Linked DNA regions of Novipirellula caenicola. The protein of the gene in region 1 binds, or shares a complex with, the protein of each later gene. Links are inferred from orthologs where the notes say so. Each region holds a gene or a part of one and is shown in the gene's direction. Other genes may lie near its edges. The genes, in order: carA and carB.

Region 1 (3,197 bases):
CCGTCTTGGACCGCGACCCCAAGAACGCAGCCGTCCTGCGATCCCGCGCCGATGCACTGCTCAGCGTTGGCGAACATGCTGACGCTGTCGCGGATTACGAGCGAGCGGTGAAAGTAGCCGAAGAGGACAGCTTGGAACTGCCGGGCATCCTCAATAACTTGGCATGGGTTCTGGCCACCTCGCCCAACGATGAATTGCGAGACGGCGAGCGAGCCATCAAATATGGCACACGAGCCGCGGAATTGACCGAGTTCAAAGAAGCTCATATCCTCAGCACGCTTGCGGCCGGCTACGCCGAAAACGGCGACTTCGAAAAAGCGATCGAGTGGAGCAGCAAGGCGGTCGAGCTTGGCAAGGAAGAGGAGAACGAGCAGCTTGAACAGCTCAAAGAGGAACTCGAAAGCTATCGCAACAACAAGCCTTGGCGTGAAAAGCAAGAGGTCGAAGAGAACAAGGTGCCCATCCTGTCGCCCGAAGACTTGATTGATACCTGATTCGCAAAGCGTGACGGCCGGCGACTCGGCCCGACTGCAGTTTGTCACTTAAGCTGATCGAACGGATTATTGAGCGGGCTGATCGGGCAGGCACATTGGGCAGGCTGATCGAGCGGGCATGTTCCTGCGAGTCAGCTTCCTGCGGGTCACTGCTGAATGATCCGTTGATCGATTCGGCGACCATCGCAAGCCGCAATCTTCGGATTGCGGCTTTTTTGTTGGCGAGCGATGACAACAGGACAACCATCCTTGTTCGCGAATCGTTTTGTCGATTCGCGGCCCCCCGGTTAGCTGGATTTGCCGGGCTGAGTTGGCAAGTTCGTAGGACAGCGACACACCCCGCCTCGTCAAAAATGCAAAAGGTGTTTATTCTAAGGCTATCGGAATTTTGTTCCCTTAACCAAAAACACTCTGCATCTGATATGCCCAAACCAGCGAAACTTGCGCTCGAAGATGGTACCGTTTACGAAGGATACGCGTTTGGTGCCGAGGGGGAGGTGGCTGGGGAAGTCGTCTTCAATACGGCGATGACTGGCTACCAAGAGATTTTGACCGACCCAAGTTATCGCGGTCAAATCGTCACGATGACGTATCCCGAGATCGGAAATTACGGCGTCAATTCGATCGACATCGAGCACGAATCGCCGTCGCTTTCGGGCTTCATCGTTCGCTCGGACAGTCGAATCTTCAGTAACTATCGGGCCGAGGGCGACCTGCAGTCGTACCTGCAAAAAAACAACATCCTCGGATTGACCGGAATTGATACGCGAGCACTCGTTCGCCGGATTCGGACCACCGGAGCAATGCGGGGGATCTTGTCGACGAGCGACCTGAATGACGAAAGCTTGGTCGAGAAAGCCAAAGCGTCGCAAGGGCTGGTTGGCCGTGATATTGTTCGCGAAGTGATGCCGAAAAAGGCGATGTCATGGGACGAAAAGCTCGACGACTGGACTGAAACCGAAGTCAGCAAACATGATCGAACCAACAGCGGGGCGCATGTTGTTTGTATGGACTTCGGCATGAAATGGAACATCCCGCGTCACTTTGCATCGCGTGGAAACCAAGTCACGGTAGTGCCCGGCGACACGTCTGCCGACGAGATCATGAAGCAGAACCCCGACGGCGTGTTTTTGTCCAATGGCCCCGGCGACCCGGAACCGCTCGAGTACGCACACAACACGATCCGCGAATTGTTGGGGCAAGTTCCGGTATTTGGGATCTGCCTTGGCCATCAACTGTTATCGCTGGCCTGTGGCGCGAAAACATTCAAGCTGAAGTTCGGACATCGCGGTGTCAATCAACCGGTATTCGATATTCAAACCGGCAAGGTCGAGATCACGACTCAGAATCACGGCTTTGCGGTCGATGAGAAATCGCTTCCCGATTGCTTGGAAGTCACCCATCGCAACTTGAACGACGACACCGTCGCTGGTGTTCGACACCGCGAACACTCCGCCTTCGGAGTGCAATATCACCCCGAAGCCGCCTCGGGACCTCACGACAGCCACTATCTATTCGAGCGATTTGAAAAGCAAATCGCCAAGTAGGTGATGGCAGTGCCGCAGCCCGTAGCGAAAGTCGTGAAGACTTTCGTCGGTTGCACACGTGTTGTCGGAATTCCGCTCTACCATTGTCGCTCGGCTTTCCAAGCCGATTGCGGGCGTCGTGATTCGACGTCGCAGCGAGAGTGATGCCTGCGTTGCAAATGGTGCGTACGACGCGGGCGGTTCCAGCTTGGAAAGCTGGCCGACAATCGTGGCACAGCTTACGGTGCCGAAACTTTTGACAAGTTTCGCTACGGCGCACCATTGTCGCTCGGCTTTCCAAGCCGATTGCGTGCGTCGTGGTTAGACGTCGCAGCGAGAGAGATGCCTGCGTTGCACATGTTGCGTACGACGCAGGCGGTTCCAGCCTGGAAAGCTGGCCGACAATGGTGCCCCTGCTGACGGTGCCGAAACTTTTGACAAGTTTCGCTACGGGTACGTGACGCCGGTATTGTGCTTCACCTCCCCGAAACTTGTTTTGGGGAGGTCAGAGCGAGCGGAGCAAGCTCACCGGTGGGGCCTCGGGGTGTTAGAGATAGGTGGTTCGATTTAGCCGCCACGTAGCCCTCCCCGGAAAACTCGCTGAAGGCTCGTTTTCCGCCCCTCCCGTCTTCGCCGGGCGGGTGAGTTCCTTAGCGGACTCCCAAATCGGATCGAAACTTTCGACAAGTTTCGCTACGGCGCACCATTGTCGCTCGGCTTTCCAAGCCGATGGCGGGCGTCGTGATTGAACGTCGCAGCGAGAAAGATGCCTGCATTGCAAACGGGGCGTACGACGCGGGCGGTTCCAGCTTGGAAAGCTGGCCGACAATGGTGGCACAACTGACGGTGCCAAAACTTTTGACAAGCTTCGCTACGGGCACATGACGTCGGTATTGTGCTTCACCTCCTCGAAACTTGTTTTGGGGAGGTCAGAGCGAGCGGAGCAAGCTAACCGGTGGGGCCTCGGGGTGTTAGAGATAGAACGTTCAATTTAGCTGCCACGAAGCCCTCCCCGGAAAACTCGCTGAAGGCTCGTTTTCCGACCCTCCCGTCTTCGCCGGGCGGGTGAGTTCCTTGCGGAAAGATTGAAAAAGTTAAATTGACAATTGCAAATTGAAAATTGGGTGACGGCGCACCATTGTCGCTCGGCTTTCCAAGCCGATTGCGCGCGTCGTGA
Region 2 (4,146 bases), on another replicon or contig:
ACGGCGACTGCGCTGAATTGTTGGCGGCTTGGGACGACGCGATGGTGGTGATGGGCAGCGGCGATGAGATCGCATTGCAGTTCACGGCTCCTGTCGATTCACCACCCCCGGGCTGGAAACGGGACTTTATCCTGCACTGCGTTGGTTGGGACAAAGACGCCGACCTGAACACGCTGAGTGGGCAAAGTGCAGAGCCTTTGCCGTTTAAGCAGATGACCACCTACCCCCCCACTCGGCAGCAATCCGAGCAAATTCAGAAGGCGGATCGTTTGAATGCCCCGCATCTAAACCGGGTGCATGATTTTCGAGCATTTTGGAGCCGTCCGTAGCCAAAAACGGCTGCGACAAGCCATCGATTCTGACTTCCCTAAAGGCTAGTTCAGCGACATTAAGAGGCACACAACACGTTTCTGAGCGGAGCGACCACTACGGCAACGGAAGATTCTTTGCTATTCTTTGCGGCAATTTGCATGCGTTTGGTTTAGCAGCGTCCGGAGCAGCCGTCTTTTCCTCAGGATTCGCCGCCACCGGATCGTTCGCTGCCCCCGCGTGTCGGATTTCGAACCAACTTCCATCCCCCAACAATTCGGGAAAACTCCGTGCCTCGTCGAGACGATATCAAGAAAATCCTGCTTATTGGTAGTGGTCCGATCGTAATTGGGCAGGCTTGTGAATTTGATTATTCCGGTACACAAGCATGTAAGGCTTTGCGCGAAGAAGGCTACGAGGTCGTCTTGGTCAACAGCAACCCGGCGACGATCATGACCGATCCCGCGACGGCAGACGCGACCTATATCGAACCGTTGACCTGGCAGATGGTTGAAAAAATCATCGCCAAAGAACGTCCCGACGTCTTGCTGCCCACGCTCGGCGGACAAACCGGGCTGAACGTCGCGATGGATCTCGAAGCCAACGGCGTGCTCGAGAAATACGGTGTCGAGATGATCGGCGCCAACGCCAAGGTGATCGCCAAGGCCGAAGAGCGAGACCAATTCAAAGAGGCGATGGAAAAGATCGGTTTGGACGTCTGCAAAGGCCACACCGTCAATACGCTACAACAAGCTCGCGAAGCATTGGCGGACGTCGGTTTGCCAGCCGTGGTACGACCTAGCTTTACGATGGGCGGTTCGGGATCGGCGATTGCGTACAACCGTGACGAATTTGATTCGCTGGTCCAAAATGGACTCGATCAATCTCCGGTCACCGAAGTGTTGATCGAAGAATCGATCATCGGTTGGAAAGAATACGAGATGGAAGTCGTCCGTGACCGCGACGACAATTGCATCATCATCTGTAGCATCGAAAACTTTGATGCCATGGGGGTTCACACCGGCGACTCGATCACCGTCGCTCCGGCGCAAACCTTGACCGACAAAGAATACCAACGCATGCGTGATGCTTCGTTGGCAGTCATTCGCGAAATCGGCGTCGAAACGGGCGGTAGCAACATCCAATTTGCGATCGAGCCGAAAACGGGCCGCATGATCGTGATCGAGATGAATCCGCGTGTCAGCCGATCGAGTGCATTGGCTAGTAAGGCTACGGGCTATCCGATCGCAAAGATTGCCGCCAAATTGGCGGTCGGCTATCTGTTGTGGGAACTTCCCAACGACATCACCAAGAAAACCAAAGCGTGCTTTGAACCGACGATCGACTACGTCGTCACCAAGATGCCACGCTTTGCCTTTGAAAAATTCCCCGAAGCCGATGCGACGTTGACGACGCAAATGAAGAGCGTCGGCGAGACGATGGCCATCGGCCGTACGTTCAAAGAATCGCTGCAAAAAGCGATGCGTGGCTTGGAAGTCGGCGCCTTTGGTTTGGGCTGCGACAACAAAGACACCTGGGGTACCGAGAACCAGTCCGACAAAGACGAGATTGTCGCCAAGTTGAGCACGCCTGGTGCCGAACGCATTTTCTACATGCGGTACGCCATCAAGGCGGGCATGTCGTTGGAAGAAATCTATTCGTTGACTCACATCGACCCGTGGTTCTTGGACCACATGTTCCAAATTGTCGAAGAGGAAGATCGAATCCGTGCCATCGGATCGATCGACACGATGACGCGGGATGATTTTTGGCAAGCGAAGCGATTCGGTTTCTCGGATCGTCAAATCGCCAAAATGACTTCCACGACGGAATTGAAAGTGCGAGCCAAACGGTTGAGCCACGGGGTGAAACCGGTGTTCAAGAGCGTGGATACCTGTGCCGCTGAATTCGAAGCGTACACGCCCTATTACTACAGCGCGTACGAGCACGAGGACGAGCTTCCGCCGCCGGTCGAAGGCAAACGGCGAGTGATCATCCTAGGTGGTGGTCCGAACCGAATCGGCCAGGGAATCGAGTTCGATTACTGTTGCTGTCACGCCAGTTTCGCGTTGCGTGAAATCGGTATCGAAAGCGTGATGGTGAACAGCAACCCTGAAACCGTCAGCACCGACTACGACACATCGGACGTGCTGTTCTTTGAACCGTTGACGATCGAAGACGTGCTAAACATCTGTGACGAGATCAAGCCCGATGGGGTGATCGCCCAGTTCGGCGGCCAAACGCCGTTGAATCTCGCTCGTGGATTGAAAGAAGCCGGTGTGCCGATTATCGGAACCAGTGTCGAGACAATCGAAGCAGCCGAAGACCGAGAGCTGTTCCAAAATCTGATCGAAGAATTGGGGCTGCGTCAGCCTCCGAGCGGCATCGCTCGCAATATGGACGAAGCTCGCCGCGAAGCCAAAAAGATCGGCTTCCCCGCGTTGGTACGTCCTAGCTTCGTACTGGGCGGACGCGCGATGGAAATCTGCTACGACCAATCGCAGTTCGAACGTTACGTTGCCGAAGCATTTATTGTCGCCGATGGGCAACCTGTATTGATTGACCGCTTCCTCGAAGACGCCACCGAAGTGGACGTCGACGCGGTCGCCGATGGCACCGATTGTGTGATCATGGGAATCATGGAACACATCGAAGAGGCCGGCGTTCACTCGGGTGACTCGGCTTGTGCGATTCCTCCGTTCAGCTTGACTCAGCCGATCTTGGCGGAAATCCGCGAGACCACCAAGCGATTGGCGATGCGATTGAAAGTCGTCGGTTTGATGAACATTCAATACGCAATCAAGATGGAAGACGGCACTCCGACGCTGTACATCCTCGAAGTCAATCCGCGTGCTAGCCGTACGGTACCGTTTGTCGCCAAGGCGACCGGCGTTCCGGTGGCCAACATTGCAACCAAGGTGATGGCCGGTGTATCGCTGAAAGAACAGGGAGTCACCGAAGAACCCATTCCACGTCACGTTTCGATCAAAGAAAGCGTGTTCCCGTTCCGCAAGTTCAGCGGCGTCGACATCGTGCTCGGCCCGGAAATGCGAAGCACAGGCGAAGTGATGGGGATCAGCGAGAAGTTTTCGCTGGCGTTTGCGAAGAGCCAAATTGCCGCCGGATCGGTGCTTCCCGAGTCGGGCAAGATTTTCTTAAGCCTCGCCCCACGCCACAAGGACTCGGTCGTGACGCTCGGAAAAAGCTTGTCAGAGCTTGGATTCGAGTTGCTAGCGACCAGTGGCACCGCGGCCAAGCTAGAAGAAGTCGGCGTCAAGGTGACTCGCGTCAAGAAGATCGCCGAAGGGCATCCCAACTTGATCGATCACTTGAAAAATGGCGACGTGCAGTTGATCATTAACACTCCGAGCGGCAAAGGAGCCCGGACGGACGAAGGCAAGATTCGCGCTGCGGCGGTCCAATCCGGTGTGCCATGCATTACCACGGTGGACGCTGCCGATGCCGCGATTCGAGCGATGACGGCGATGCGTGAAGGTTCGATGGAAGTCGAATCGCTGCAAACCCGTTACGCCCGTTCGCTGTAACCTAATCGAGGCCCCTTTTTTGCCACGCGTAGCGGTCTCGCTCGATGGAATTTACCCATCGACGCGAGATCGGTTCCACAATGAGTGATCCATGAGTGACGAGTCAGCCAATCCAAACGCCTCTAGTGAGTCGGCCCGATTGTACGATCCGGGCGAACTTCGATTACTGGTGGTCGACAACGAAGCCGCGCATGCTCGGGCGATGACGGAAAGCCTGGAAAAAGTCGGTTACAAGTGCGAAGTCGCCACCAGTGGCCCCGAAGCAGCAAAGCTTGTCCAGCGAGAGACCTAC

What was found.
Region 2: the proteins of carA (region 1) and carB are in contact, whole or in part, in a solved structure (PDB 1KEE), measured with the Escherichia coli proteins. The link is inferred for Novipirellula caenicola from one-to-one orthologs.

The regions. Positions count from the first base shown.
Region 1 is NZ_BAABRO010000002.1:238,933-242,129, forward strand. The notes cover bases 102-2,978. They hold carA (glutamine-hydrolyzing carbamoyl-phosphate synthase small subunit), read left to right. Parts: upstream 102-916; coding sequence 917-2,041; downstream 2,042-2,978. Other genes in these bases: ABEA92_RS04955 (tetratricopeptide repeat protein), read left to right, coding at 102-494. In the rest of the region: more of ABEA92_RS04955, read left to right, coding at 1-101. UniProt on the Escherichia coli protein: Small subunit of the glutamine-dependent carbamoyl phosphate synthetase (CPSase).
Region 2 is NZ_BAABRO010000016.1:142,350-146,495, reverse strand. What follows is about bases 229-4,054. They hold carB (carbamoyl-phosphate synthase large subunit), read left to right. Parts: upstream 229-599; coding sequence 600-3,854; downstream 3,855-4,054. Other genes in these bases: ABEA92_RS24455 (sigma-54-dependent transcriptional regulator), read left to right, coding at 3,946-4,054; ABEA92_RS24465 (CRTAC1 family protein), read left to right, coding at 229-329. Outside these bases: more of ABEA92_RS24465, read left to right, coding at 1-228; more of ABEA92_RS24455, read left to right, coding at 4,055-4,146. UniProt on the Escherichia coli protein: Large subunit of the glutamine-dependent carbamoyl phosphate synthetase (CPSase).